One region of the Sodalis praecaptivus genome, then DNA from elsewhere that is predicted to be linked to it. Evidence: predicted binding sites of a transcription regulator. Region 1 holds the regulator's gene; each other region holds the start of a gene.

What was found. Region 1 encodes Fur, which represses iron uptake genes when iron is present. Its sites were predicted from a motif close to ATAATAATGAGAACNACTATCAA; they were not measured.
Region 2: exbB (tol-pal system-associated acyl-CoA thioesterase) is a predicted target of Fur. The motif match lies at 7,835-7,857, and genes of this name have one in related genera.
Region 3: fhuE (ferric-rhodotorulic acid/ferric-coprogen receptor FhuE) is a predicted target of Fur. The motif match lies at 4,267-4,289, and genes of this name have one in related genera.

What each region holds. Positions count from the first base shown of each region.
Region 1 covers NZ_CP006569.1:3,219,868-3,230,512, forward strand. The annotation lists gene pgm (phosphoglucomutase (alpha-D-glucose-1,6-bisphosphate-dependent)) at 1-1,185, opposite strand, end outside; gene seqA (replication initiation negative regulator SeqA) at 1,206-1,760, opposite strand; gene ybfF (esterase) at 1,973-2,758, shown strand; gene ybfE (LexA regulated protein) at 2,919-3,206, shown strand; gene fldA (flavodoxin FldA) at 3,491-4,006, shown strand; gene fur (ferric iron uptake transcriptional regulator) at 4,327-4,794, shown strand; gene SANT_RS14235 (hypothetical protein) at 5,157-6,050, shown strand; gene glnS (glutamine--tRNA ligase) at 6,115-7,785, opposite strand; gene nagE (N-acetylglucosamine-specific PTS transporter subunit IIBC) at 8,052-10,097, opposite strand; gene nagB (glucosamine-6-phosphate deaminase) at 10,426-10,645, shown strand, end outside.
Region 2 covers NZ_CP006569.1:4,099,142-4,109,786, forward strand. The annotation lists gene SANT_RS18300 (alpha/beta hydrolase) at 1-431, opposite strand, end outside; gene SANT_RS18305 (EAL domain-containing protein) at 1,072-2,700, opposite strand; gene SANT_RS18310 (LuxR family transcriptional regulator) at 3,334-3,990, shown strand; gene SANT_RS18315 (acyl-homoserine-lactone synthase) at 4,136-4,765, opposite strand; gene SANT_RS18320 (SDR family oxidoreductase) at 5,259-6,158, shown strand; gene exbD (TonB system transport protein ExbD) at 6,332-6,757, opposite strand; gene exbB (tol-pal system-associated acyl-CoA thioesterase) at 6,761-7,768, opposite strand; gene metC (cystathionine beta-lyase) at 8,134-9,333, shown strand; gene SANT_RS18340 (DedA family protein) at 9,479-10,141, shown strand; gene dkgA (2,5-didehydrogluconate reductase DkgA) at 10,365-10,645, shown strand, end outside.
Region 3 covers NZ_CP006569.1:2,232,552-2,243,196, forward strand. The annotation lists gene pyk (pyruvate kinase) at 1-313, shown strand, start outside; gene SANT_RS09920 (CdaR family transcriptional regulator) at 598-1,752, shown strand; gene fhuE (ferric-rhodotorulic acid/ferric-coprogen receptor FhuE) at 1,936-4,158, opposite strand; gene fhuD (Fe(3+)-hydroxamate ABC transporter substrate-binding protein FhuD) at 4,803-5,696, shown strand; gene SANT_RS09935 (aegerolysin family protein) at 5,768-6,190, opposite strand; gene SANT_RS22920 (hypothetical protein) at 6,943-8,112, shown strand; gene SANT_RS09945 (insecticidal delta-endotoxin Cry8Ea1 family protein) at 8,392-9,741, opposite strand; gene SANT_RS09950 (chitinase) at 10,134-10,645, opposite strand, start outside.

The DNA of each region.
Region 1 (10,645 bases):
CGCCCCGGCGCTCTCTTCGCCGCCGAAACCCAGGCTGCCGTCAAACAGGCCATCCACAAACCACTTGAAGCCTACCGGCACTTCCACCAGCCGGCGGCCGAGACTGTCAACCACCCGGTCAATCATGGCGCTGGACACCAACGTCTTACCCACGCCCACCTCATCGCCCCATTGAGGGCGGTGCTGAAACAGGTAGTTGATCGCCGCCGCCAGATAATGGTTCGGATTCATCAAGCCCGCCGGGGTGACAATACCGTGCCGGTCATAGTCCGGATCGTTGGCGAAGGCCAAATCGAATTTATCGCGTAGCGCCAACAGCCCCGCCATCGCCGATTCCGACGAACAGTCCATGCGAATGATGCCGTCATGATCGAGATGCATAAAGCGGAACGTCTGGTCAGTCTCTTCATTGACCAACGTCAAATCCAGCCGGTAGTGCTCGGCAATGCGCTGCCAATAGGCGATGCCGGAGCCGCCCAGCGGATCGACGCCCAACTTCAGCCCGGCGCGTTGAATGGCCGGCATGTCCACCACGCTGGCCAATCCCTCCACATAGGGCTGCACCAGATCCTTGGCGTGGATATAACCACTTTGCCAGGCTTTGTCGAGCGTCAGGCGTTTGACATCGCGTAGATTATCCGCCAAAAGCGCATTGGCGCGCTCTTCTATCACCCGGGTGACGTTAGTGTCGGCCGGCCCGCCGTTGGGCGGATTGTATTTGATACCGCCATCCTCTGGCGGATTATGGGAAGGCGTGATAACAATGCCGTCGGCCTGCGCGCCGCCGCCGCGATTGTGGCTCAGGATGGCATTGGAAATCGCCGGCGTCGGCGTGTAGCCATTATCCGCCTGCACAATCACGTCCACGCCGTTGGCGGTCAGGACTTCCAGCACCGAGATAAACGCCGGTTCGGATAGCGCATGGGTATCCTTACCCACGTAGCAAGGCCCCTTGATACCCTGCTTGGCGCGCTCCTCGGCGATAGCCTGACTAATGGCCAGAATGTGGGCTTCGTTGAAGCTATGGCGCCCGGCGCTGCCGCGGTGTCCCGAGGTGCCAAACTTTACCGCCTGGGCGCTGTTGCCCGGCTCAGGCCGCAATACATAATATTGCGACGTTAATTGTGCCACATTGATTAAATCACTCTGGCGGGCGGGCTGCCCGGCGCGGGGGTGATTGGCCATCGGCGCTTCTCCGTTGCTAGTCAATTAAATTTAAGAGTGCCGCAAACTTTTTCTATCAGCTCCGTTGGGAACTGCATCGCCAGCATAATATGTTCAATCATGCTCCGTTTGCGGTCGCTATTGGTATTGGTAATGACCCAATAAGGCGTACCGGGCACCTGTTTGGGTTTGGTCTGGTGGCCGCTTTGCAGCAGCGTTTGCCTGTCGCCGGCAAAATACGTGCGGGTACGGCCGTGCAGTGTTTCGGTAGACGCGGCGAAGGCCTGCGGCGACAAGGTGTACAGGGTGGTCAGCACCAGCATGAAACGATCCACTACCTTGCGTTGCAAAGCATAGTCGTCTGAGAGCAATAATTCACGCATTGCGCGAACCCTCTCGGGCAGTGGACGAACAGATTCCGATTTTTCTGAGGCTTTTGCCGCAGAAGTCACCGCCGGTGCGGGGGTTGACGCTTGCTCAACGCCGGGGGTGAACTTCAACATACGGCGCAGAATATCAGAGGCACTTTCGCCAATGTGCTGCGTATGGCCGGCAATATAGCGATAAAGATCTTCATCGACTTCAATAGTTTTCATTGTAATCCGTTAATTTCCACATAAATCAATCGCCCCGATTATACAAGTTAAACCCGGGCAACGAACAGCACCAACCGCCGTTGCGGTGAAAAAGTCAGAATCTGCCCGGGCAATCGGCCCGCCCGCGCACCCACCCTTTTTTCCCCATTGCGGCGTTGGCGGCGCCAAACTCATGCTAGGCTACAGCTTTTATCCGCAGCAAAAGGAGCGCTATGAAATTGAACTATCGGCTGCAGGCGGCGCGCCAGCCGGAACAGGGTCTGCCGGTGGTGCTGATCCACGGTTTGTTCGGCAGTCTGGATAATTTGGGCGTACTGGCCCGTCCCCTGGGTGAAAATCATCGCACGCTGCAAATTGATTTGCGCAACCACGGCCTGTCCCCCCACGCCCCCACCATGGGTTACGACGAAATGGCGCGGGATGTGCTGGCGTTACTGGACGCGCTGCTTATTGAGCGCTGTATCGTCATCGGTCATTCGATGGGCGGCAAGGTGGCAATGACGCTTTGCGCGCTGGCGCCGGCGCGCATTGCGCAGGCGGTGGTGATCGATATGGCGCCGGTGGCCTATCAGGTCCGCCGCCATGACGCCATTTTCGCCGCCCTGGCGCGCGTCAGCGAGTCTGGGATAACGCAGCGCAGCGACGCCGCACGGCTGATGGAACAGGATATTGACGACCCGGGCACCATTCAGTTTCTACTGAAATCGTTTGATCAGGGACAATGGCGTTTCGCTCTTGACAGCATCCAGCATAATTACGCCGACATTATCGGCTGGCGAACACTGCCCCCCTGGCCGGGGCCGATACTGTTTATCCGCGGCGGTAATTCCCCCTATCTGGATGATCGCTACCGCGAGACTCTCCGCCGGCAATTTCCCCGCGCCCGCGCCCATGTGGTGGCCGGCGCCGGCCATTGGGTGCATGCCGAAAAACCGCAGGCGGTAGTGCGCGCTGTCGCGCGTTTTCTGACGGAAGCATCAGCCGGACGCGGCAGTTAGCCATTGTCGCCACCCGCTTCACTGGGGTAAGATGACGGGTTTTTGGATGCCGGCTACCTCCAGGGACCGGTGAAACTAACGCTACGGAGGACGCCGGCCAGGGCTCAGGCCAGCCGCCGGCGACCCCGCCGCTTACGGTTGCATATTCCCTTCATCAACTATGGCAAAAGAACAAACGGACCGCACTACGCTGGATTTATTTACGGATGAACGCCGCCCGGGAAGGCCGAAAACCAGTCCTCTTTCTCGGGATGAGCAGCTCAGAATCAATAAGCGTAACCAGCTGCGGCGTGACAAAGTGCGCGGGCTGCGTCGAGTGGAGTTGAAAATCAATGCGCAGGCGGTGGATGCGCTGAATAAACTGGCCGATCAGCGGGATATATCCCGCAGTGAGCTTATCGAACTTATCCTGCTGGCGGAGCTTGAACGCCAGCGGCCCGCCGGCTGAAGGAGGGGTCCCGCGGCGGCAGAGCGTCATTTGTGGCACAGGCCTTAAACAGACCGATCGCTGGCCGTAAAGCAGGCCGCGCGTCTGCCTGCCGCTAAACCGTGGCACAGGCATTAGGCCGGCACGCCTTTGCACCTGCGGCGTACACGTCACGGCGGGCGCAATTGACGCAAAAAGCCCCCGCCGGCAGGTATCTCCTTAAGTGAGGGTCTGCTATCATTGCCCTTATCAGCTTAAGGTTGACGATTGGGCATACCCTTAATTTTTATGAGGTTTTGATATTCATGGCGAGTGTAGGCATTTTCTTTGGCAGTGATACCGGCAATACCGAAAATATTGCCAAGATGATCCAAAAGCAACTGGGTACCGATGTTGCTGATGTTTTTGACATCGCCAAAAGCAGCAAAGAAGATCTGGAACAGTATGACCGGCTGCTGCTGGGTATCCCGACCTGGTATTACGGCGAAGCGCAGTGCGACTGGGATGATTTTTTCCCGACGTTGGAAGAGGTCGATTTCAGCGGCAAGATAGTTGCGCTATTCGGCTGCGGCGATCAGGAAGATTACGCGGAGTATTTCTGCGATGCGATGGGCACCCTGCGGGACATTATTGAACCCCACGGCGCCACGCTGGTCGGCCATTGGCCTACCGCCGGCTATCATTTCGAGGCGTCCAAAGGGCTGGCGGACGACGACCACTTTATTGGTCTGGCCATTGATGAGGACCGCCAGCCCGAGCTTACCGCCGAACGCGTCGACGGCTGGGTCAAACAGGTTCGCGAAGAGATGAATTTGGCTTAACGCCTTACCGCCGTCCGGCCTCCCCGGACGGCATGATGCCGCATTGTATGCTTGATAAATAATTCCTTTCAAATTGATAGCTACAATTTTGTAACTTTTTCCGCCAAAGCAGTACAATGGCACCACACTTTGTGTGATTTTTTAAACCTAAAGAGGTAACATAGTCCTTACTCGCTGAGTGGGCTATAATGAAAATGAGTCTCTTTTTCATTTCTGACCGCGAGTTCTATAATGAGACAGTGATACATTTTTCGGGCCGACGATTGTTATAGGCTGTGTTAGCTTATAACTTGATTATCAAGTAACAGGACCAAACCCGCATGACTGACAATAACATCGCATTAAAGAAGGCCGGCCTGAAAGTGACCCTTCCCAGGCTCAAAATCCTGGAAGTGTTGCAAGACCCGGAATGCCACCACGTCAGTGCGGAAGATCTGTATAAAAAGCTGATCGATATGGGTGAGGAAATCGGGCTGGCCACCGTTTACCGCGTACTCAATCAGTTCGATGACGCCGGCATTGTCACCCGCCACAACTTTGAGGGCGGCAAATCGGTTTTCGAGCTCACCCAGCAACACCATCACGATCACCTGATTTGCCTGGATTGCGGCAAGGTCATCGAATTTCGCGATGAGTTTATCGAGGCGCGCCAGCGCGACATCGCGAAAAAGCACAATATCAAACTGACCAACCACAGCCTCTATCTTTATGGCCATTGCGCGGAAGGCGACTGCCGTGAAGATGAAACCTTGCATGATATAGATGATCCGCACGTCGTAAAATTCTGACACCCGTCCTACGCCGTCACGTTACCGCCATACAATCACGACCGTATAAAGAGAAACCGCCGCCGGCGGTTTTTTCTCGCCTTGCTTTTACACTTCATAACGCCCCTTTTTTCTTACTTGCCGCCATCCCGCTATTCTCCCGTACTGAATCAGCCTTTCACCCGATGACGGCGGGGAAGTTAACTTCTTAGGCTATTGGGCAGTGGGCTTATAGGCCGATAAATTATTATCAGCCCCTAGCCCGGCCCTGCCCCCAAAAAAACAGGGGAGCAGGGATCCGTTCACAGCGCTTACCCACCGAGCCCTCCCTGGAAGCGGTAACGCTGTCTCCTAACGTCTTTGGTCGACCTACAGGTATCCCGATGATGAAACCTATCCTGCAAGACACCCCTGTGCCGCCCGCGGCTGTGGCATCGCTGGCAGCGCCTCCCGCCACGCGAACGCCGCTCACGTCTGAACCCAACGGCGTAAGGCAAGCAAAATGGTTACGCCCAGCCACCGCGGCGAGGAGCACACCCCCGGCATCCCCGCGCCCCGTGCGTATTGATGCGGCGCTTGCCAACGTCACCACCCTGCTTACTCCCGTACCGTCGCGCCCCAGCAAAAACGCCCAACGCGACGCCGCGACCGGTTGGCAGCCGGCCACGCCATCTGGCTCCCTGCCGCGACGGTTACACAACCCGCAACGCGATACCGCGGCCGGTGCATACCCGTCTAGACAATCGCCCTCATCGCCGGTGACCCTCAGACGTCCGCGGGATCCCGTCGCGGCAGTGGCGAGCCAGGCTCCGCCGCGGCCGCCGAAACCTTCGCCGTTGACGGCAGGCACCTGCGGCGATAGTTCCCGCATGTATGCGCAAATCGATCATGAGGCCCTGCCCACGTTTCGCTCAACGGGTATCACGTTCGTTCCCTACGACAAAACCGTTTACGCCACTCTGCACGGCCCTGAGCCCCTCATCTCTGACGCCCACGGGGCCCCAGAGGGGAGGGTGCATTCCTGGATCGATTTTAGCGTCGAGAGAAAAAAGCATGCGGCGTTCGCGGCGTTGACATCCCGCGTTAAGCAACTGGTGGGTGACAAGGTGATCCCGTGCAAATATGCGCCGCCGGCCGATGCGTTAGATAACAGCTACATCTGGGCCGACAGGCCCAACCATTATCAGCTACGCCTCAGGCACCATCCGCACGCCTATAGCTTGGATAAGCTTGAAAACTTGCCGCAAGCGTTGCAGCGCGGGCAGCAAGAGGAATAAGCGGCGCAGCGTAACCGCTTCCCCCTGCGCCAGAAACGGAAAGATCACGGCGCGGGGGGCAAGATCACATCCCGGCTTTCGCGGCCCAGGTGTCGCGCAGCCCCACGGTGCGGTTGAACACCGGATGGGAGGGGCTGGAGTAGCGGCTGTCGGCGCAAAAATAGCCTTCGCGCTCAAACTGGAAAGGTTCATCCGCATTGGCTGCCGGTACGCCGGCTTCGACAAAGCCCTGCCGGATAACCAGCGAATCCGGGTTCAGCGTAGAGAGAAAATCTTCCGCCGCCGCCGGATTGGCCTCGCTAAACAACCGGTCATACAGACGAAACTCCGCTGCGACGCCGCGGGTGGCCGATACCCAGTGGATCACGCCTTTCACCTTGCGCCCGTCGGCGGGATCTTTACTGAGCGTATCGGCATCGTGGCGGCAGATGATGGTGGTGATCTGCCCCTGGGCATCTTTTTCCACGCGCTCAGCCTTAATCACATAGGCATTGCGCAGACGGACTTCCTTACCCAGCACTAAACGCTTGTATTGCTTATTGGCTTCTTCACGAAAGTCGGCGCGATCAATATAGATTTCGCGGCTGAACGCAACCTGGCGGGTCCCCATCTCCGGTTTATTGGGATGGTTTGGCATCGTGATATCCTGTTCATGCCCCGCCGGCAGGCTTTCGATGACCACCCGTACGGGGTCGATCACCGCCATGGCGCGCGGCGCGCGCTCGTTCAAATCTTCGCGAATACAGGCTTCCAGCGCGGCCATCTCCACATTATTGTCCTGCTTCGTCACGCCGATGCGGCGGCAGAATTCGCGAATCGAAGCCGCCGTATAGCCGCGGCGGCGCAGGCCGGAAATGGTCGGCATACGCGGATCGTCCCAGCCCTCGACAATTTTTTCCGTCACCAGTAGATTCAGCTTACGCTTGGACATGATGGCGTATTCGAGATTCAGCCGGGAGAATTCATACTGCCGGGGATGCACATCAAGGGTGATATTATCCAGCACCCAGTCATACAGCCGGCGATTATCCTGAAACTCCAGGGTGCATAACGAATGGGTTATCCCTTCCAGCGCATCGGAGATGCAGTGGGTAAAGTCATACATCGGATAAATGCACCACGCGTTGCCGGTCTGATGGTGATCGGCGAATTTAATGCGGTACAGCACCGGGTCGCGCATCACCATAAACGGCGACGCCATATCGATTTTCGCCCGCAGGCAGGCGCTGCCCTCGGCAAATTCGCCGTTGCGCATTTTGGCGAAGAGCGCGCGGTTTTCTTCCACGCTACGATCCCGATAGGGGCTATCTTTACCCGGGCGCGTCAGCGTGCCGCGATGTTCACGAATTTCGTCCGGCGACAGTTGGTCGACGTAGGCCAGCCCTTTGTCGATAAGCTCCAACGCATAGTCATGCAGCTGGTCGAAATAATCGGAGGAGTAGTGAATGTCACCGCTCCAGTTGAAACCCAACCACTGCACGTCGTACTTAATGGAATCGACATATTCCCTATCCTCTTTCACGGGATTGGTATCGTCGAAACGCAAGTTGCATTGGCCCTGATAATCCTGGGCGATGCCGAAATTAAGGCAAATGGACTTTGCATGGCCGATATGCAAATAGCCATTGGGCTCCGGCGGGAAACGGGTATGCACCGATGTATGCTTCCCCGAAGCCAGATCTTCGTCGATAATTTGACGAATAAAATTAGTTGGGCGGGCTTCAGCCTCACTCATGTTGATATTCCTCTACACAACAGCACGACATTCATTGCTCTTATGTTCCAACATGCCACGCCAGGACACAACCGTTTGTTAGAGAAATTCTCCATTACGGTTTACCGGCACGGCCGGTGGGTGCGGTTAAGGCATCGCGCGCGGCGAGGGAAAGACAGAACGGAAAACGCCTGGCCCCCTAACGGCAGCACAGGCGCTTGAGCAAATGATTGCGGATAACGCCGCGGCCGCGGGCGTTGCGCCGCGTGGCCGCGCACCGGGCGCGATTACTTGCCGGTGAGGTCCAAAAGCCGGCTTTGACCGGCCACTACCGTGGTATTGGCGGTGGCGGTCAGGGTGCCGAACTCCTCCATGTTGCTCACGACCACCGGGCTTATCATCGAGCGCGCGTTAGCGTTCAAGTAGGCCAGGTCCAGCTCCAGAATAGGCTGTCCTTGTGTCACCTTACTGCCCTCTTCCACCAGGCAAGTAAAACCCTGCCCGTTAAGGGCCACGGTATCGATACCGATATGCACCACCACTTCAGCGCCGCCGTCGGTTTCCAGGCAGAAAGCGTGATGCGTATTGAATACTTTTACCAGCGTGCCGTTCGCCGGCGATAGCACCAGTTTATCGGTGGGGCGTACGGCAATACCCTCACCCACGGCACGGCTGGCGAACGCTTCATCCGGCACCTGGTCCAGCGGAACCACTTCACCGGTTATCGGCGATATCAGCGATACCACCACCGGCTTCACCGCGGCGGGGGCCGATTCCACGCGGGGCGCGGGGGCCGCGACCGGCGCGGGCGATACCGCGCGCGCAGCGCTGACCGGGCCGCTCGCCAGCACGGTACGCATGGCGCCGGCGATAATTTCCGCGCGGGTGCCGACGATGATTTGCAGACTTTCTTTATTCAGTCGGATCACACCCTGAGCGCCAAGATTTTTCGCGACCGCATCATTGACCAGCGAGCTATCTTTCACGCTAAGACGCAGACGGGTTATACAGGCATCAATGCCGGTCAGATTATCCGAGCCGCCAATGGCGCTGATATACCGACGCGCCAGAATTTGCGTCTCATCCCCTTTGCCCTCGCCGGCGGCATCAATGTTCACGTCGTAGCCATCGGCCTCATCGCCGGCCATTTGCAACTCGCGGCCCGGGGTGAGCAAATTGAAGCGTTTGATGGTGAAACGAAACACCAGATAGTACACAACGAAGAACACCAGCCCTTGCGGGATAAGCATATACCACTGCACCGCCAGCGGGTTGCGGCTTGAGAGCACCATATCCACCAGGCCGGCGCTAAAGCCGAATCCGGCAATCCAATGCATACTGGCGGCAATAAATACCGACAAACCGGTCAGCAGCGCGTGCAGGAAATACAGCACCGGCGCAACGAACATAAAGGAGAATTCCAGCGGTTCGGTGATGCCGGTAAAGAACGAGGCGAAAGCCGCGGCAAGCATAATCCCCGCGACTTTACTGCGGTTCTCTGGCCGGGCGCAGTGGTAAATCGCCAGCGCCGCGCCGGGCAGACCGAACATCATGATGGGGAAGAAGCCCGCCTGATAGCGGCCGGTAATACCGATAATACCGGTACCGGCTTCGATGGACTGCTGGCCGCCGAGGAATTTGGGAATATCGTTAATACCGGCAACGTCGAACCAGAATACCGAATTCAGCGCGTGGTGCAGGCCGACCGGAATCAAGAGCCGGTTAAAGAAGGCGTAGATACCGGCTCCCACCGAACCCAACTGTTGGATATGCTCGCCGAACGCCACCAGCGCGTTGAAGATCAACGGCCAAATGTACATCAGGATAAAGGCGATGAAGATCATCACGAACGACACCAGGATCGGCACCAGGCGGCGTCCGCTGAAAAACGACAACGCTTTGGTGAGCTCGACATGGCTGAAACGGTTGTAAAGCTCGGCGGAAATGATCCCCACCAGGATGCCGACGAACTGGTTATTGATTTTGCCGAACGCCGCCGGGACGTGATCCAAGGGAATTTTCTGTATCATTGACACCGAGGCCGGCGCGCACAAGGTGGTGACCACCAAGAAGCCAACGAAACCGGTAAGCGCCGCGGCGCCATCTTTGTCTTTCGACATGCCATAGGCAACGCCGATGGCGAACAGCACCGACATATTTTCAATAATCGCCGAGCCGGATTTAATGAAAAAGGCCGCCAACGCATTGCTGCCCCCCCAGCCAACCGGGTCGATCCAATAGCCCACCCCCATCAGGATAGCGGCGGCGGGCAGTGTCGCCACCGGGACCATCAGCGCCCGGCCTATTTTCTGCAAGTAACTGAGTATATTCACCTTTTCCCCCTATTAGCATGACTTTTTTTACCGGCAGGTCTGCTGGCACCCCGCCTTTGTTGTGGCAATCGTCGGCAGCGCGTTTGCACCGCCGGCGAAAGATTTAATTCTCTTCGCAAAATAATAGCCGTTTTCCTACTAAAATTTCATCTTGAATCGCTCTATTTTGTGACTTATTCTATTATTTAGCGCAAACTTATTTTGCAATACAAAAAATCAATGTGCAGTTGCCCCGAAGAGAGGGACGATACGTCGGATATCGGCGTCGGCGCCCAGCGGTTATACTCCCCGGTCATACACTGCCCCGCAACATTTTACGAGGTAAAACATGAGACTGATTCCATTACATACCGCCGCTCACGTTGGCCAATGGGCCGCCCGTCACATTGTCAACCGTATCAAGGCGTTCAATCCCAGCGCCGATCGTCCGTTTATTCTCGGCCTGCCCACCGGCAGCACGCCGTTGGAGGCCTATAAAAGCCTGATTGAGATGCATAAAGCGGGCCAGGTCAGTTTCAAGCATGTGGTGACATTCAACATGGATGAAT
Region 2 (10,645 bases), 880 kb from region 1:
CCCGTCACCAGCCGATTGCCGCTGGCGAAGCCCATCTGGCTTATCACGCACTTCACCTCAGGACAGCGCACGGCCACATCGATAACCAGGCAACCGCCCAACGAAGTGCCCCATAATGCGATACGTTTAGCATCTATATAGGACTGGGTTTTACTCCAGGCTAAGACCGCGATAATATCGTTATTCTGTTGTTCGGGAATGATCCGGCCCTGATCTCCCTCGCTTTCACCGAAACCACGGTAATCAAAGGTAATGGCATGGTAGCCGGCCTGGGTGAATGCCTGGGCATAAATGGGTAATAACAGATCCTGAATGCCATAGAAACCATGGCACAGCAGAACTGCCGGTGCCGGCACCTTGCTGTTGGCACGGTATACACGTACAGCCAGTTTTTCATTTTGGCTAACGACATAGTGCCGTTCAGTGTTCATCGTCAAATCTCCTTGTATTACAAACAACATTCAACGTATGACTATAATGATGATAAGACGCCATACCCTTCAGAAAACACGACACCTGTCCCTCAACATCAAGCCGCAGACGACGCGCTTGAACGTGGAGGAAATAATGATGCAGCTTAACGCTTTCTGTTGACGCAAGGGATAATAGTATTGATTCGCAAATCCGAAAAAGCTAATAAATACAATTTTAGATAATTTCAATTACAATGATATTAAACATTAATCAATAGATAAACCAGATAATAGTGCTACCTACCCTGGTTAAACACTTATTAATGCTGTCCGTGGTTGACATCACTTTGCAAGTGCCCTGCGGCCGGCGAGCGAAATAAAGAAACCATCGCGAACCGTTTATGTCAACGTCAACCGGTGGCGGCACACATGAAAGGGTAACGACGGATTCCCCCAGGCGCGACAAGATAATTAACCAAGCCTCTACTAACGAAAATAATAGCCGCCGTTATGGCTCATCTGTATGGCTTATGATTTTCTATCTAATAATTATTAAGCTATTTATTAGTGGTAAATTTTTGTTAATAAACCGCTGACACACTAAAAATAACATATCCAGTAAGTCAATATCGTTAACGTCGTCACTGGCAATGACTATTTAACCTGGCGGCAAGGCGTTTTTTTGTTTCTCGCCTGTATTCGCCAGTGGTGGTAAAGCGACAACAGCGGCGCTGCGCGAGTGATACCGCTGGCGATACCAGGATAGAAACGCCTGTAGCGGCAGCGGCTCGGCAAATAAATAGCCCTGCTGATAAACCACCCGCTTATTGAGCAGATAGTTTTTCTGCCATTCTGTCTCGACGCCTTCAGCAATCACCTGCATCCCAAAGCGGTTGGCAAGATCGATGACCACATCGACCAAATCGGTGGTGCTCTCGTCCTCCGCTATCATCGCGACAAAAGACCGATCGATTTTCAGAAGATTAATATGCATGCTGCCCAAGTATGAAAGCCCCGAATAGCCCGTGCCAAAATCGTCGATAGCGATGATGACACCGAGGGCCTGTAGCGAGGCCAGGACATGACGGGTAACGGCATTGAACTCGATATACTGCCGCTCCGTCAGTTCCAGTACCAAAAGAATATGACGCGGATGCACCTTTTGCAAAAACTGGCGGCAATCCTTGACGATTTGCTCGTTGCGCAAATGAATGGCCGCAATATTGAATGCGACGTGCAGCGTTCCGTCATCATCGTTCCAATGCCGCGCCAGATCTTCCGCTACTTGCGTCATTAAATGCGCCGTTAACGGCAAGATTAAACCAGAGGTTTCGGCCAGGGGCACGAAAACCTCTGGAGAAATAACCCCATCCGAGGGATGTCGCCAGCGCACCAGAATTTCCACGCCGGAACAATAACCTTGCGCAACGTTCATGACCGGCTGATAATAGGCCTCGAATTCATTCCGCTTAAGACCCAGCATGATATTATTCTTCAATGAGCTTGCCGCCCGCAACCATTGGTGAATTAACAGCGCCATCATGAACGCAATGGCGGCAATCAGAAAAATAATAGGGCCGTGGTTAATGAGAAAATAACGCCAGGACATGCCCGGAGAAATCGCTACCTGCAACCGGTAGGGATATCGCGTCGATGCGCCGGTAACGATAAGCATTTGCGGGTCTTGAGCGCCCAGTGGAATAAGCGTGCCGGCCGACGTTAATACCGTGTCGCCTATTGTCAGCGCCACCGTTCGGGAGGGGCTTAACGTATTCATCATCGTGCGCAAATATTGCGAATCAATTATCACCACCGCGCGCGTTTGCCCCCTACGCTGTTGCAGCACCATTTCAGCCGCAGCGGTGGCAGCGTGCAGACTAAGCGCCGCCCCATTCGCGCCGGCGGGCATAGGCGCCAGCGCATCTTTCATCGCGGCCATCGGCACCGGCGAACAGTAAAGGCCGTTTTGGTCCGCCAAACTGACCGAGCGTATCAGAGGATATTGCCGGCCAAGATCGCGCAATGCCTCCACCACCACCGGACAGGGACGCCCCGCCAGCAGCAGCGCCCGTTGAGCGGTTTCGTCGCCATTGCCCAACACGGTGTCGATAAAGTCGATAAGGGCATGGATATCCTGGCGTACCTGACTTTTCATATTTTGCTGGGTAATAAACAGCAGCAGAACAAGAGAAAAAATAAAGAAAAGAAGAGGAATGATACCCCATAGGATAAAACGGTTGTTATTCATCACCTTTGCCAGCATCGCGGTTGCAAGTATCCTGCGCATGTTCATTTTTCCTGATGTCGGTCTTGATGCGCGGGCCTATCCCCTGAAAGGATGTCACCACAATGGCATGAAGAAGAAGTATAAGTTAAACCCGCTCTCGTGTCAGCTTCGCCGGATGCGTCATGGCCGCATCGTGGCGCAGACGTAAAGTTAGCCGGCTAATCAGATGCATCATTCATTTTATAATATACACAAATTATAAATTTAATAATTATTTAAGTTACTTTTAGGTTAATACCCTCCCAACAATAAAATTTGACTTATTGTGAAAATAACATGATACTGAATAGTAAATAATAGATACGTGGTATATTTAGCGGCATAAACATTAGCCAAATCTTTTCATTCTCGCTAACAATATAAAAACTAATAATCAAACAAATTGGTTATTTAAAAGCTATATCGTGTTAAGTGCGCACAACCGCTAACGGGCACGTTTTGCCTGTTGCTAATTTTCTCATGGCAGACAATGCCTGGAAAATATTTTCATGATTATCCTTTTGCGCCTCAATATACCGCCATTATCACTTAAATCAAACGATGAGAAGCAAAATGTTCTCTATAATTAAGCCATTTACGTCTCGGGAAAACGGTCTGATCATTGCAGAAATTCATGATCTCCTACAGCATGAAATGAATATAGGTCAGCCCATCCGCTTCGCTTATTTTATTTTCAACAAATCGCAGGATGAAAAACCCGTCATCTATTCTAACTACCCAAAGGACTGGGTAGAAAAATACATGAAGAATGAATTATATAAGCAAGATCCCGTTCTGTTGGTCGCTAGCCAAAAGATTATGTCGTTCCCCTGGCACAAGAATTACTTTAAAAAAACCAAACGTCAGAAAAGCAATATTTTCATCCAAAGTTCAGAATACAACATCACCCGTGGCTATACTTTTCCGTTGCACGATTATGAAAATAATCTGGCTATGCTGAGCCTGTACACTGAAAGCGATCCCGACTTGCTGATGAAATGTATCAGCGACCACGAGGACCGTCTTTACCTGCTGTTTCTTTCCATTCATAACCGATTTCTAGCGGAGAAGACGCAGCAGACCAATAAACTGCATGCTAAAGTGGAGAAAAGGCTTACATCCCGCGAAATCGAGGCGCTGCATTGGGCCAGTATCGGTAAAACCTACCGCGAGATCGCTATCATTATGGGCATTACCGAAAGCACCGTAAAATTCCATATCGGCAACCTCATCGTAAAGCTCGACGTCATTAACGCCAAACATGCCATAAAAAAAGCGACGGACCTGCACCTACTTAATTTCAATGAGTAGCTATCTAATTACATTGTCAATGGCTCAAGAAATAGCGTGGTGGAGTATATTCTTTTTGGCCTAGGATAGCTCATGCCATTGACAATCGATATCTGTCAGAAGGCGGTCACGCTTTATCCACAAATAACTCTTTAAAACGTCGCGATTACAGATAAACGGGCCATTTCTTTAGATAATACTCATCACAATAATGATAACGCCGGATATATTTTATTAAATTGGCCTGACTATCGTCATCGATGGCGAGTCGCAGCAGATAAACCGGTTCGTCTTTTTCAGAATTACCGATGGTTTCTACCTGAATATTCCAGCCGCTGCGCTTGAGGATGGTGTACATCGACCGGCTGCACACGGTGAGTATCCCTTTCATCCCGATGGCGCGCGTGTAATTAATCATGCCTAAAAACAGCAGATGGCAAAAGGGCAGTTTAGTTTCCGTCAATGACTTAACTCTGTCTTTATCGACAAAAAAGCGGCTCGACTCCAATAGTGTATCGTCTGCTGACGCAGTGTAATGAAAAAAGTCGCGAAAGGGGCCGGTAATCATGTTAGGGTATTTCATGCTGATAAATCGGACGCTGCAAATCAGTTCACCGTTATAGCACCCAAGCAAGTAGTGAGTGTTTTCGTTATCGTACTCATCAAATTCACGTTCTCCTTTACAGGTAACCTTCCAATTCAAACGATCTTTAAACGTTCTTTTGCGCAGAAGATATAATTCTTCCAGCCTGTCATTTATTATGTCTTTGTATTCTACGTTGATCAAATTAAACATAGACCATCCTTTTATCATTATAAATAAAAATGAGCAGAAGATATTTAAAGCGTATTTATAGTATCAGTAAAGAAATTGACTAACAACCTGTACTAAAGTTCAGGTTATTAACGCTGTTTCCTATCGCCATAGTTAATTTAATATACCGAAAAAGGAGTGAAAGACCAATCGGAAGGGAATGATAAGAATAATTACACTGATTTACTCGCAGCAAAAATAAACGCTCGCTGGAGTCGCTCCCTTACATTGCAATAGCATTGCAGAGAGAACGCTTTTTCCATCAGCATAATAGGGATAATGATACGGCAATTTTTCAGAAAGAGAATAAAAAATCACGCAACAACCCCTTACCTCAGATTATTATATTATTTACCGTTACATAGTTTGTTATCGATAAATTTACTTATTCTGATAGTAATTAGACAAATTCATAAACATTAACTAACCTTAATGCTACCTTTCGCCAAAACAGACACAGCACATGGAGAGAATAATGGCTGATTATGATCAATATAAAATGCAAAATCCGGTGACCCAATATTCAAAGGACGGCTTTCCTAAACAACAACAGAATCCGCCCGGCTTGCAAACCGACATGACCCCTGTTCCTGACTGTGGTGAAAAGAGTTATCGCGGCACCGGTCGCCTTGAAGGCCGTAAAGCCTTGGTAACGGGTGCCGACTCCGGCATCGGACGCGCGGCGGCTATCGCCTTTGCCCGGGAAGGCGCCGATGTCGCTCTGGCCTATCATCCCAGCGAGCATAAAGACGCCGAGCAGGTCGCCGAATTGGTTAAAGAAGCCGGTCGTAAAGTGGTGCTGCTGCCGGGCGATTTGCGTGACGAATCGGTTAACGTGAAGGTGGTTGAGGATGCGCTGAATCAATTGGGCGGCCTGGATATTCTGGCCCTGGTGGCCGGTAAGCAAACCGCCGTGGAAGATATCGCCGACCTCACCACCGAGCAGTTTCGCGAAACGTTTGAAACGAATGTTTTTTCCCTATTTTGGATGACTAAAGCCGCGCTCCCCCATTTGCCCCCCGGCGCTTCGATTATCACTACATCGTCAATCCAGGCATATCAACCCAGTCCGACGCTGCTGGATTACGCCTCGACCAAAGCCGCCATCCTGAATTATACCCGCGGCTTGGCCAAACAAGTGGCGCAGAAAGGAATTCGCGTTAATTGCGTGGCCCCGGGGCCCATCTGGACCGTCCTGCAGGTGTCCGGAGGACAGCCAACGGATGCGCTCCCCTCTTTCGGTACCTCGACCCCGCTGGGCCGCGCGGGTCAGCCTGCAGAACTGGCGCCTATCTATGTTTACCTTGCCTCGCAGGAATCAAGCTATGTGACGGCGGAGGTACACGGCGTTACCGGGGGTAATCATTTGGGATAAGCGTCTGACCGGATACAGACCGGCGCGTTCAACGCGGCAAACGCCAAGTGGGCCCAGGTGAGCATCGACGTTCGCGCTTAGGACGGGACGTTGCAACGATGGGCTGCTTGACGCGACCGGCCGAGCATGACACCCAGCGCTAACGGCGCCGGCGCCCGTCCGCCGGCGAACAGTTATCCCTGTCCGGGGGATTCCAGCCCTACCAGGCCAACTTTGAAATACCCCGCTTTACGCAGGTTATCCATCACCGACATCAGCGTGGCATAGTCCACGCTCTTATCGGCTTGGAAAAATATCGGCGTGTCTTTATTGCCTTGAGTCTGTTCGTCCAGCGTCTGGGCGAGCGTCGCCATCGTTACCGTCCGATCGCCTATAAACAGCTGTTTATCCGCTTTAACCGATAAATATACAGGCTTGTCAGGCCGCGGTTGAGGCGCGGCGGTGGAGTTGGGTAAATCCACCCGGATATCTACCGTTGCCAGCGGCGCGGCGACCATAAAGATAATCAGCAGCACCAGCATAACGTCGATAAAAGGCGTAACGTTGATATCGTGCATTTCGCCGTCGGTATCAACATCCTCGTTTAAATGCATCGCCATGACTTATCCAACCCGAAACTTGGTCACCTGTGCGGACACTTGGCTGCCCGCTTCTGCGGCCAGATCCAAATCGCGGCCGAGCAACAGCAGCAGCTGTGCGGCGCAGTCCCCCACCATCGCTTTGTAGCTGGCGATGGTACGGGCAAAGATATTATAAATAACCACCGCCGGAATCGCGGCAAACAGGCCAATGGCCGTCGCCAGCAGCGCTTCGGCAATACCGGGCGCCACTACCGCCAGATTGGTGGTCTGGGTGTGGGCGATGCCGATAAAACTGTTCATGATGCCCCAAACGGTGCCGAACAGACCGATAAAGGGGGAGATGGCGCCGATAGTGGCGAGAAAACCGTTACCTTTCCCCATGGCGCGGCTAACGCCGGCAACCCGGCGCTCCAGACGAAACGCCACGCGCTCTTTAATCCCGTTGTTATCGCTGAGGCGGGCCGACAGGTCGAGTTCGTTGGCGGTTTCGGCCAATAAACTGGCGCTCAAGCTGCGGGGAGAGAAATTGGCCGCCACCGTCGTGGCTTGATCCAGGCTGCGCACGTCTTTTAGCAGCTGCAACTCGCGGCGCAACCGGCGCTTAACCGCCAATAATTCTGCCCCTTTACCGAAAAACAGTGCCCAGGTGACGACCGAGGCCAGCAGCAGGCCAATCATAACGATTTTCACTACGATATCGGCGTGCTGATACATGCCCCAAACGGAGAGGTCCATCTGCATTAATTGCCGCTGTGCGGGCGTAGCCGACACCGAAGCCGGCAGCGACAACGGGCTGCTGGCCGCGGTCTGATCGGCGGTAGGCGTTGGGGTTGTATCGACGGCGGCCTCGGCCGAGGCGGCAGTGGCCGGCGGCGCGGCAGTGGTCGGCGCGGCGATGGCGCTGCCCACCACGCCCGCCCCCAAAAGCAGGCTCAGGAAAATGCCGCGCAGCATCGGGGCGAATACTGCGCCGTGTCCGGCTAATACGCCGTCAAATGATAAACTCTGTTGCTTAACAGCCGATTTCACGCTGTGCCTCCACCCGATACTCACCCAAAATTAATTCAGCCAGAATAATAGCAAATGGGACAGGAATTGATAGTGGTTATCATTATTATTTGTGCTACGCACCCGTCACCTTCGGGGTAATAGCATAGTAAAATTTTCACCCGCGCAATAAAACCCCAGGGTGTCCGTGGAACCGCCATCGAGGTCGAAACCGATATTTGCTGTCGATACCGCGCGGGCATAATAGCGCGGTAGCGCCAAACGGCGAAAAAGCCGGCGCAACGTCTGCCCCGCGCCCGGCATTAGTGATAACCTGAATCGCATGACACACCTCCCGCCGCCACGTACGGTATTTATCATCTCTGCTAGAAGGCAAAGCGCGAATAATGACGTCGAAGAAATTGGAAACGGTGCTGGTCAGCGCCGGCAGAAAACCCTCGTTTACCCATGGGTCGGTTAATCCGGTAATCCAGCGGGCATCCTCGCTGGTTTTTGACTCAGTCCAGCATAAGAAAAAGGCGACGGCGGGACGCGCCAGCGGCGAGCTGTTTTATGGCCGGCGCGGCACGCTTACTCATTTCTCATTGCAGCAAGCGATGGTGGAGTTGGAAGGGGGTGCCGGCTGCGCGCTCTATCCCTGCGGTACCGCAGCAGTCAGCAATGCGATTCTTTCCTTCGTCTCGGCGGGCGATCATATATTGGTGACCAATTCAGCCTATGAACCGACGCAAGACTTCTGCCGGCATATCCTTGGCAAAATGAATATCGCCACCACGTGGTTTGATCCGCTCATCGGTGCGGATATCGGCTCTCTGCTTCAGGATAATACGCGGGTGGTGATGCTGGAATCCCCCGGTTCGATTACCATGGAAGTGCAGGATATCCCGGCCATCGTACGCGCGGTGCGGGCCAGAAAGCCGGATATCGTCATTATGCTGGATAATACCTGGGCGGCAGGCATATTACTTAAGGCGCTGGATTTGGGCGTCGATATCTCCCTTCAAGCCGGCACTAAATATCTGATCGGCCATTCCGATGCGATGATCGGTACCGCGGTAGCCAACGCGCGCTGCTGGGAGCAGTTGCGCGAGCAATCCTATCTGATGGGACAGATGGTTGACGCCGATACCGCGTATATGGCCGCACGGGGGCTGCGTACGCTCGGCATCCGGCTAAAGCAGCATGAGGAAAACGGCCTGCGCGTGGCGCGCTGGCTGGCGCAGCGGCCTGAGGTGGCGGTAGTCAATCACCCGGCGCTGCCGGGCAGCAAAGGGCATGACGTCTTCGTGCGCGACTTCACCGGGGCCAGCGGGCTGTTTTCTTTTGTGCTAAAGCAACGATTAAGCGATCAGCAACTGGCACATTACCTGGACCACTTCACGCATTTCAGCATGGCTTACTCATGGGGCGGTTTCGAATCGCTGATACTGGCGAATCAGCCGGAAGAACTGGCGGCCATACGGCCCGCGGGCGGTGTCGATTTCACCGGCACGCTGGTGCGGCTGCACATCGGGCTGGAAAACGGCGATGATCTCATCGACGATTTGGCCGCCGGCTTCGCCCGCATCGCGCAAGGAGAGCGATAAAATCACGTTTATGCGCCGATTAATCGCCGGTTGACGCTTTGCTGACTAAAATAGATTAAAAAAAGTGTTTGGTTGGGTGATGGATCAAGGACTGGGAACCGGCGTAACGCTAAGCTGTCGATAAAATGTGAGTAAGCAGGTTGAAATGAATCTACTAGAAGAGATTATCCGGGCGCTTTGGCATCAGGATTTTGCCGCTTTGGCCGATCCCCGGGTGATCTGGGTGGTCTATGGGGTAATGTTTACCACGCTGTTTTTAGAAAATGGATTGCTGCCGGCTTCCTTTTTGCCGGGTGATAGTCTACTGCTGCTCTCGGGCGCGATGGTCGCCAAAGGCGTCATGGCGTTTTTTCCCACGCTCATCATTCTCAGCGCGGCGGCGGGTTTCGGCTGCTGGTTCAGCTACCTGCAGGGGCGCTGGCTGGGTGATACGCGCATCGTCAGAAGTTGGTTGCTCCATCTGCCCGCCCACTATCACCTGCGCGCTTACACCATGTTTAATCGTCACGGGCTGACCGCGCTGCTGGTCGGCCGTTTTCTGGCTTTTGTGCGCACGCTGCTGCCGACGATGGCCGGCATCTCCGGCCTCAGCAATACCCGTTTTCAGCTGTTCAATTGGTTAAGCGCGCTAATCTGGGTCACCGTGCTGGTGACCCTTGGCTATGCTATCAGTCATGTGCCGGTGGTGAAACATCATGAAGATCAGGTGATGATGGCGCTAATCGTCCTGCCCGTGGTGCTGCTGGTCACCGGTCTGATAGGCAGCGTACTGCTGATTATCCGCCGGCGGCGGGTGAAAAACGCCTAAACCCGTGATGCAGTAACGCAGGCAAATCTGTTGCGGCCGGCCGTTTTCCCCATCGCCGCGGCGTGAAGCGGGTCACCGCCTAACATCATTGCGCGCACAGCGGCCCTAACGCATCGCCGACGCCGCGGCAGGCTCTTTTTTCTGCTAAAACTAAACTTATCCCATCACTCATGGCCCTCGCCGTCCCGCACGGGCGCGGCGCTTGGACAAAAAAGGAGAAAGCATGACAACGCAACCTACGGTCACATTCCACGATGGACATACCATGCCGCAGTTGGGTTTGGGGGTTTGGAAAGCCAGTAACCAGGAAGTGGTCACCGCAATCGAGGCGGCGCTGGAGGCCGGCTATCGCTCCATTGATACCGCGGCTATTTACAAAAACGAAGAGGGTGTCGGTCAGGCGCTGCAGGGCGCCACGGTGGCGCGGGAAGATCTGTTTATTACCACTAAACTGTGGAACGGCGATCAAACCATGGCCCAGAAGGCTATCGAGCAAAGTCTGGC
Region 3 (10,645 bases), 990 kb from region 1:
GGGCGTTAAAGCCGTCATCGCGATGACGGAGTCGGGACGCACCGCCCGCATGATGTCTCGCATAAGTTCTCGGATACCGATTTATGCGTTATCGCGCCATACCGCCACCTTGAATCAGGCCGCGCTGTATCGCGGCGTTACACCCCTGCCGTTCAAGGGCCGCGCTGTAGGCGTGGGCTCGGCACAAGATGCTATAGCGCTGCTGAAAGCGAACGGTGCTCTGGCCCCAGGGGATAGCGTTATCCTGACACAAGGGGACAGCATTGGGAAAATTGGCAGTACCAATACATGTCGTATTTGTCTGGTGGAATAAGCATCTATTATTATCGTCGTCATAATATGCTGGCGGCGATAATTTTCATTAATCCTTTGCCGATGATTTACTATTTTCTCTAATGCGCGGTAGCGCTTTATTTTCCCCAGGGAATGAATGATAATGTTTATCTGAGATAAATGCGTCCTCTTTCTAAATAATGACGAAGTTTGTATCAGAAAGTTTATTAAATTGGGGCAAATTAGCAATGAATGTGGCGTATTGATGATAGGGATGTTTTCTGCTTGCGACATGTTTTTTACGCTGCAGCAGAGGGATGATAAATGACAGATTATGATTTCGACGCGAAATTGGCTTACTCGATTGTCGAGCGAACCATGAAAATTATCGACTGCAACATCAATGTCATGGATACCCGGGGACGTATAATTGGAAGTGGCGATCGGGAACGTATTGGTGAAATTCATGAGGGAGCGCTATTGGCGCTCAGTCAACGGCGGGTGGTATCGATAGATGCTGCCTCGATGCATACCTTACAGGGTGTGAAACCGGGCATTAATCTGCCGTTGCATTTCAACAACCAAATCGTGGGAGTGATCGGTCTTACGGGGGAGCCTAACGGGCTCATGCAGTTCGGTGAACTGGTCTGCATGACGGCGGAAATGATGCTGGAACAAGCGCACCTGCTGCAACTTCTGGCGCAAAACAGCCGATTGCGGGAAGAGCTGGTCCTGAGCATGGTGCGCAACGAGACTTATCCCGCCAATATTCGCGAGTGGGCGCAGCGCTTGGGGGTGGACCTGTCGTTACCGCGTGTCGCTATGGTGGTGGAATTAGACAGCGGTCAGCTTGGCGTCAGTACGGCGATGAGTGAATTACAGCAGTTGCAATCGTTGCTGAGAGAAACAGGCAAAGATGACCTCATGGCGATCGTCTCGCTTACCGAAATGGTCGTGTTGAAACCGGCTTACTTACATGCTGAGCGCTGGGAGCCGGAAGAACACAAGCGCCGCATGACACAACTTTATCAACGTTTACAGCAGGAAAGCCCGCTTAAAGTCCGTTTGGCGCTGGGGAACTTTTTCCCCGAAGAAGGCGGGGTGGTGCGCTCCTATCACACGGCGAAAACCACCATCAGCGTCGGTAAGCAGCGGATGCCCGAGGTACACTGTTTCTGTTACCAGGACATTAAGCTGCCGGTACTGCTTGATAGTCTGCGCGATGGCTGGCAGGCCGCTGAGTTAGTCAGCCCATTGCAGCGCCTTAAAGCGCAGGATGGTAATGGTGTATTTAGAAAAACGCTTCATACGTGGTTTTGCCATAATCAGCAGGCGGGTGAGACGGCCAAAGCGTTGTTTATACACAAAAATACGCTTGAATATCGCCTGCGGCGCATTACTGAACTGACCGGGCTGAATTTGGCGAATTTTGAAGATCGTTTTCTGCTGTATGTTGCCGCGCTATTGGATAACGTCTAGCGAAGGCTGAGCCGGTCGTCTTCTTAGCCCTCCGCCAGGGGATAAACGCCGACGTCCTTTTCGGTCGTTTATCGCGGTGTAACGGGGTTGACTTCCTTTTTTGACGGTGACGTCGCTCGCGTCCAATCCGACCCGGCGGACAGCTTCAGCTCATCCGCTCATGCCCCCTCGCTTGCTGACTGCTTAGAACTGATATGACAGGCTAACCGAGACGTTAAGCGGTTCCCCATAGACATAACCGTTCATGTAAGAATAATAAGTGCGGTCAAACAGGTTATCGACGTTCGCCTGCACCGCCATTTGTTTGGTAACTTGATAGCGGGCAAAGAGATTTGCCAGGGGATAACTGCTCTGATAGACGCGCTGAGTGCTGCCATCGGGCGCGGTAAGGTCTTCATACACGCGGTTCTGCCACTTGATACCCCCTCCCATGGTCAGCGCCTGGAGCATTGGCAAGCGATAGCTGGAAAACAATTTGAACTCGGTTTGCGGTTGATCCGGGTTGTAACGCCCCTCCGAATCACGGGCCACATAACGTGTTGCGCCGAATGTCATTTGCAGGTTGTCGGTTAGCGCCCCGTTAAGCTCAAATTCCGCCCCTTTGCTGCGCGCGCCCTTGGTCGCAACATAGGCCTGTTCGCTGCTGTTGTTGACATAAACGCCATTCTCTTCTTCACCGACATTGTTTTGCTCAATGCGGAAAATCGCCATGGTCGCGGTCAGACGACCATCAAGCCACGCAGACTTGAGGCCTGTTTCATAGCTTTTGCCGGTGACCGGCGACAGATAATGACCGCTGCTATCACGATAGGTTTGCGGCTGGAAAATCGAGGTATAACTGGCGTAAGCTGACCAGCTCTCGTTGATGTCATACACCAGGCCCGCATACGGGGTGATGTTGTTTTTTTCCATATTGCCGCTGCTGCCGTCGGAGCTGTATTGTGTGTAACGTGCACCGACAATCAGAGACAGTGGATCCGCCAGCGAAAAGCGTGCGGCGCTGTAGGCCGATTTCTGACGTACCACATCATCGGCATTTTGATACCAGCCCTGCCATGCCGGTTCGGCGATATTGCCGTTCCAGTGATTATTAAACGCGCCAAGATCGTTGGCGGTGATGTCATAGGCGTCTAAATCGGTTACACCATCCTGGCTGTCGGTCACATTGTGTTGACGGCTGTAGGTAACGCCAAGCATCAGTTGATGCTTACGACCGAACAACGCGAAGGGGCCGCTGGCATAGCCGTCCACCGATGTTAGTTCACGCTTACCACGATCCATGCTGCCGTAACCATCCGCACCTTCACCGGTGGTGGCATCGGGATAAGACTGGTATCCGACATAAAGCAGTTTATCACTGAAGGTGTTTTCAGCGTGGGTGCCATTTAGACTCACACGCCAGCCATTATCGAAGTTATGGACCAAATCGGCATACACTTTGCGCGCTGTCGTGTGGTAGTAAGTCCAGTCCGCCGAAGAGTTCAGGCTGCGTTGGTAATGCGTAAGCGAGCCATTGCTGTAAAACACCGGATTACCGCCCCAAGTGGGATCGCGGGTATCTGCGTCTTGATAATCGTAGCCGAGCGACACCGTAGTATCATCGGTGATATCCGCATCAAGCACGCCATAAAGGAATTTGGTATTTTTATGGTAACGATCTAGCCAGCTATCTTGATCCTGATAACCCGCGATAACGCGTCCCCGCACCGATCCCGCTTCATTCAACGGGGCTGAAACGTCTGCGACATAACGCTGTTTATCCCAGCTGCCGTAGCTGGCGCTCAGCGTTCCGGTGAGCGCTTTGCTGTCGGCGTGTTTACGCACCATATTCACTGACGCTGCCGGGCTGCCTGCGCCCGTCAACAGACCGGTGGCGCCACGCACCACCTCGATGCGATCATATATCGCCGTATCCGAAGCGGCGTCCCCGAAATTCCAGGCATCGCCCACCGAGGTAGGAATGCCATCGAATGTGAAATTAGTGAGCTTAAAGCCGCGAGAATAATATTCCGAGCGTTCACTGTCCACCAAATTACTGGTAATGCCGGTGGTGTTATTCAGCACATCGTTAACCGTTTGTAACTGCTGATCCTGCATACGCTGCTGAGTAATGACACTGACGGATTGGGGGATATCGCGCGGCGTCAGAAGAAGTTTTGTGCCGGCTCGGGTGGTCGTCACCTGATAATCTTTGTTCTCTGCGCCACCGTTATCGCCATCGGAGGTGGCATTTACCACTATCACATCATTCTGGCTGTCGCTTTTGGTCGAACTGGACTCGGTCGTCTGCGCCATTGCCTGGTTGAGAAGCGTCTGTACCGCCATGGCCAACAAGGACACCGTAAAGGTTTTGCGGATGCTTGGCACGAGGTTGTTAGCGCGAGTTTCCTTGCGATTCGGGAGCATAGTGTTTTCCGTCGGAAAGATCGAGATGTGTTGTTATCGAGCGTCTTATTCAGCGTGCCGTACCCTGTTGCGGCTCTCGAAAGTAAGAAGCGAAAATTATTAAAGCCAATGATAATCATTTGTATTATTAATTCAAAAAAGGTTTTGCCTAAATATGTAAATATTTGTATTGGTCAGTAAAATCAATTGACTGGCGTGAAAAGGACTAAGAGGGGCCAGGCTTAGCGTGCGGGCACATTAGGGCGATGAGGCGGAAGAGGATTGGTGTCCCAGCATGGTCGTTTTGGCGAGCAGAGGGATATCGACGTTATCCCGCCAAGCGTCCGTAGGTCATTTCATTGTCTTCAGGGGGTAGGGTTACCGTCTATGGTACGCGGATGTGGCGTGATGGAAACCGCCCCCGGCGTTGCCTTGGACCGTCGCATTTTAAATTCCGATTGCGATCGCTATCCTTCTGCATCTACAATTTTCACTCGAATGATTATCATTTGCTTTAGGACACTTATGACGGAAGGTACCCTCAGCGGGGGCAGGAAGGCCACCTTGGCGCGGAATGCCGAATTTTTACCCTCTTGTGGGAAACGAACGACGCGTGCTACCGAATGCAGCCTCAAGAACGACGCGCCAGTAGGGAGAAGGTCTTGATGGCGAGGCGTTCATCGGTTATTGACGCGAACCGGCGCCGTGTGGTTACCGCGTTGCTGCTGATGCCATGGTTACCGGGCGCTTCGGCGCAGACGGATAAGCCGGTTAAACGTATTATTTCCCTGGAATGGCTGCCGCTGGAATTGCTTTTTGCCTTGGGCGTGACGCCATTGGCGGCGGCCGATACCCATGACTATCGACTGTGGGTAAGGGAGCCAGCGTTGCCCGTCGGCGTCATTGATGTTGGCCAGCGTGACGCACCCAATCTGGAATTCATCGCCGAACTGAAACCGGATCTGATTCTGTATTCCCAGGGATATGGCCCGCGCGCGGATCAATTCCATGACATCGCTCCCGCCATGGAGTTCAACTTTACCGACGAGCGCGGTCATCCCTTGCGCACGGTACGTGCCGGCCTGCTGTCGCTGGCTGAACGGCTGGACAGGGCGGCAGCGGCCCGGGAACACCTGGACTTTTTTGATCGACAATTGGCGGACGCCAAGGCGCGCCTTGGCTCCTATCGGCGACAGCCGTTGCTGGTTTTCTCGCTAATAGACGATCGTCATGTCTTCATCCTCGGTGAGACAAGCCTTTTCGGGGACGTCATGCGGCAACTGGCCATCGACAACGCTTGGCAGGGAGAAAATACGTTTTGGGGCACCGCGGTAGTCGGCATCGAATACCTGGCGAAATTGCCACCGCTCCGCGCCATTTGTCTAGATCACGGCGATGAAGCCGCCAGGGCGCGCGTCGCCGCCACGCCTATATGGAAATCCCTCTCCTTCGTACGTGAGAACACATGGCGTAATGTTCCCGCGATATGGTTTTTTGGCGCTACGCTATCCGCCCTTCGATTTTGCCGTATGCTTGAGGATTTAGAAAACCAATGGTAACTTCACGCGAGATACGCGATGGCCTAAGCTAGAACGGCCATTTTAATGACGATGTGGAGAGTTGTTTACCGTCACGTTTTTTGATCTTGATGTTTAATTACATCGATAATAACTGAGCCAATGGGACGTTCATACTCCCCGATCCCGTACAGCTGAGAACGATAGAAATAGTCCAAACTTACATCGCAAACCAGCAGTGACTCGCTCGCGCTGGGCCACCACGGGTTGTTCCATATGTATTCAGCAATCCATTTCTTTCCATCAAATAGGGAGATGCTGCCTTGAGTCCCTGTTGATGCACCGTCGCGACCGCACGAACAAATGTCGTAAATAGTATTAGCATGAATAATCTTACCTTCTAACCTAGAAAGCGGTATTTCAATATCTTTATTGCTTTGTGCATGAAATTTACCCCAATGCAGCGTCACGTTTTTTATTGTCATGTCAAAATTTATTGGCTTAATGCTTATATCAACCCATTGTTTATAGGACATGTGCGATCACCTGTTTTCTTAAGTTGTATCCGTAGGGAATCTACACTCGAACACGTTTGAATGTAGACGCCAATCCAGAAAGTCAGCGAGAAATAAGACCTATGCGTTTCCTTTAATTACCTCTTAGCGTTAATGGATCAGGGGCGTAAAAATAACACCTCAAGTTTGAATTATTATTCACTCAGGATTTTGAGCCAGAAAGTTTCTTAAACGTCACTGCATGGATATATATCGCGCGCGACAAAGGACGCGCCATTATTAACGGGCAGCGGGATCCTGAGCGCGGACGAGCTTAATGTGTGCGCCGATAGGGTATCACGAGCGCCGCCTTTTACAATGCCACACAACCTCATTTATCCTGTGACGTAGAGGCTGCGTCTAGGGCATTGACCGTACACTGACCGGAAGCATTGTTGCATGCCACGGCATTTTGCCGACTGTACCGGCTCGACGAGGCTTCAAGGGACGTTCAGGTTACTTGGCTTCATATTGGCAAGCATAAAGCGGTACGCGTTATCGCCGTAAACCAGCAATATGTAACCTGGTGCGCTAACTACCATCAGCGGTGATAGCAGCCGTCGACATCTCTCCCGCGTCGGCGTTGTCGATGACATTAGAACCCGCCCCGTTGCCCCAACCATTTGTTGCTGTCATCGCACAGGCGATGACCGATTGTGTCATAAGCACGATAAGGGGTAGGTCAGGGTGGGCGTTTAGAGCGTTGGTATCACAACGGAAAGGAATCTGTAAAGATGCGAATTACGAAAGGCATTTACCCATGCATTGATGGATATGGATCACCTGAACACATAGAACCATCTTCACCTCCAGCGATTAACCAGTGCCAAGGCATAACTCCGTATGCCATAAAAATTTCCAATGCATGCTATCGACTCGCACACCTGCACATCGACGGCAACAGCGTGCAGAATAGGTCAGTAAACTGCGCACGATTACTGCGTTTGCAGAATCATAGCGTAATAACCTATGCCAAGAAAATATATAATACACCTTTGGATGACAGGATCGTCGATTCAAAGGGTCTTGAGCAGACAAGTTTTCGCCCTGCGCCATACCGGCGTAAGAAGGTGATAGACCCGGAAAATCCGGGAAAAATGATTTCGCGAACTACTCTACATTTGCGCCAGAAGGTGGTAGACCCGGCAAATGAAGGGAAACTGGTGTCTCGGGGGGCGTTATATAAGCGCAAAAAGGTCGAAGACCCGCATAATCCGGGGAAACTGATTTCTCGCAGTGCCTTATATAAGCGTATTAAGGTGATAGATCCAGAAAACCAGGGGAAAACAATTTCACAAAGTACATTAAACGGCAGGGTTAAGGTCGCAGACCCGGAAAATGTTGGGGCGTTGATTTCCCGTAATGTGCTATATAAGCGTAAAATGGTTGCAGATCCCGATAATCTGGGTGAGATGATTTCTTGCAATAAATTATATAAGAGAAAAAAGGTGGCTGACCCTGATAATCCGGGGAAAATGGTGTCCAGAAATACCTTAAGAATGCGTCAGAAAATCGAAAACCCGGAAAATCCCGGCGAAATGATCTCTCGCAATGCGCTATATAAGCGCAAAAAAGTTGCTGATCCAGAGAATCCCGGAGAGATGATTTCCCGCAATACCCTCTATAAGCGTAAAAGAGTCCCAGATCCGGAAAACCCCGGGGAAACCGTTACGCGTAGCATACTATATAGACGCAAGCGAGTGGCAGACCCACAAAATCCTGGGAGGATGATAGCCTTAAGTACCTTTTATAGCCGTAAAAGAATAGCAGACCCGGAGAATCCGGGAAAAACGATCTCTCTGAATGCCTTACAAATGCGTCAGAGGGTGGCAGAGCCGGCAAATCCGGGGAAAGTGATTTCGCGGGGTGCATTCTTTCAACGCAATAAGAGTCTGACATTATGAACATAGCCGTTGCAAATGGGAAAAATCATTCGTTCGCCGCCACCCTAGCGCCTGGCGAGCTCGAGATCCTCTGGAACGCGATGGGAATTCCCTGGTTGATAGCTAAGAGGCTGGCCTTATCGCAGGCGTGCCGCCCGGCCTCTGGTTGTCGCGCACGGCATCCGTCATGAAGCAAGTGGATTCGGACTTCACGCAGCGAGGCGGTATCCGGTGGCTTGTCGCGTTATCCGCAGGGACAAGGAGCGCGCAAGGCGGGCGCGCTCCTCGCACTTGTGCAGATTATTTTGCCATCCATTGCCGTTGTGCTGCCTTAGCATAAGCCGCCGATAAAGTATTATCGTACACGACGCCGCAGGCAATGCCGCTCATCTGATGACCCGATTGCAGGTAATCATAGCCAATTTCATCATCAGGAACGTAAATCAGCGCAATGCGATAAGGGCATTCAAGCTTCAATGTCATTACATCGGGATCGTTTTGCTTGCCGGCCGATATCGAGGTGCCTTTAGCTGAGGTCACGGTGGCGCGGCCAACGAATTCGAACATCGATGCACTTATCGAATTGAGGTAGTCATAGTCATTTTCATCAAAGTCGATCGCATGGGGGGCGACCTGTAAATCATTGGGCCGCCCAAAATAACCCATATTGTCTTGATGGTCAGTGTAGACGACTTTCGCTGCCGTAGGCCGCACATATTCATCGCTAAACTCAATCGTGTCGTATAACGTCGCGGCGGTAATCACCGCTGCCTCCGAGGCTGGCGTTATGATTGTTGCTAACTCCGCACCATCAAGCGCGACAGGCTGGTCGTTTTGAATTTTGTAAAATATGCCGGCGGCCATACCCGGAAAGGTCAGAGCGATGATCGGATTGGATGTCATGATGTGCTGTTTAAATTGCCCCCATATCTGGGAAAAAATAACGACGTTGGTGAGGTAATACTGGTTGAACTGGAATATATTATTGATACTCTTCATGTTTTTGTTGTCCGCAGAGTCGCCTGCATTCTGTTGACTTAATTTATCAATGACATATTTCTCATGGGTTTCAGTGATTTTCTCGATATAATCAATGGCGGTTAGCGCCAAATTTCTAATTCTTGTGTTTTCGGTATCGATTAGCTCTTGATCCAGTTTTAACTGGCTTGCATGTTGAATGACTTCCAAACGAAAAGCCAAAATCAGCGAGACAGTAGTGCAATAAAGGGGGGCGAAAGTATAGCCTAAAGTCTGACCTTGAATTTTAAACCTTTCATCTATACCGATAAAATAAACTGTTAATGTACTGTAGACGATTTTGGCGGACTCATAGTTTCCCGCCGAAAGGGCTTGTGAAAATTCAGAAACTTTGTCTTCAAACTCATCAACCAAATCTTTCAGGACGTTCCATTCTTCATTATCAATTTCCTCATTGACTAAAGCTTTCACTTTTTCTTTTATTTGAGTCCAGGCATCTTCTTGGCTTTTGGGCCAGAGTAAAGCGATGACGGTTGATATTATTCCGCCTACGTAAGGAATGAAATCAGCGGCAAATTGCAGTATGATTCCCGTTGCGACTAAAGGATTTTCGATTGCCGGATGATACGTTACGGCGGAGGATGCGGCGGTAGAGTCAAATTTATCATTCATAGGAACACTCTTCAGATTAGTTTGTGTTTTAATATCTAATTTGCTTACTAATGATAAGAGGATCATATGTTTGGCTATAGATCATTTCTGTGAGATGAATCGATATTATGAAAGTCATTGCGGATATGACGGGTGCTCGATATATCCAGCTGACGTTTAAACCTTAAGCGATGAGGTATAATATCGCGCGTATAATAATCACCCTGGTAATAGTGGTTAAAGACGCAGTAGTTATTTTTGCTAATAAAAAAGGGCGCCGCTCTAATGAGGGTAGGGATGATGTTCTTTGTTAAACGGGGTTCCTCTCTCAGACGTCAACGCGAAAAGTCGGGGGTGAGAGGTGTTTTTTGGTGGAGAAACGGCCCTTCCTTGAGCCCTGAATTAACAATCAATTACGAACGCGCATGTGATACCAAGCACATGCTGTACTGGCCAGAATGTGTTTGTTCTGGGTTGCTACTGGTGGTTAGATCGACATAACCATAGGAAGAGGGGTTATCGCGGTTAAAATCCCACATGCCAATAAAGGCAACGTCATTCATTTTTGCAAACGCCGCGACGGTGTTGGCGTCGTCAAGAGTAAAGATGGAGAGATCATCATTGAGGCCGATCATCGGGGTCACGGCAACACATTGGTATCCCCCTTTAACTCCCAACGAAGCAAGCTGGTTATTAATACTGGTTGCCGCCTCAGTAGCGGCTCTGCCCATGTGGTCTTTATAGTTGGGATCGTAGTAATCCATTGCCATTCCGTTGATAACAAACCTGAGATTTGCTGCAATGGCCTGTTGAACAATATTGAGTCCTGTTCCGGTTAGCCCTGAGGGTAACGTTGGAAGAGTGAATGAGAGGCTGATGTCAGGATTACGTTGTTGTATAACCTTAAGCGCTTCACAAATGCTTT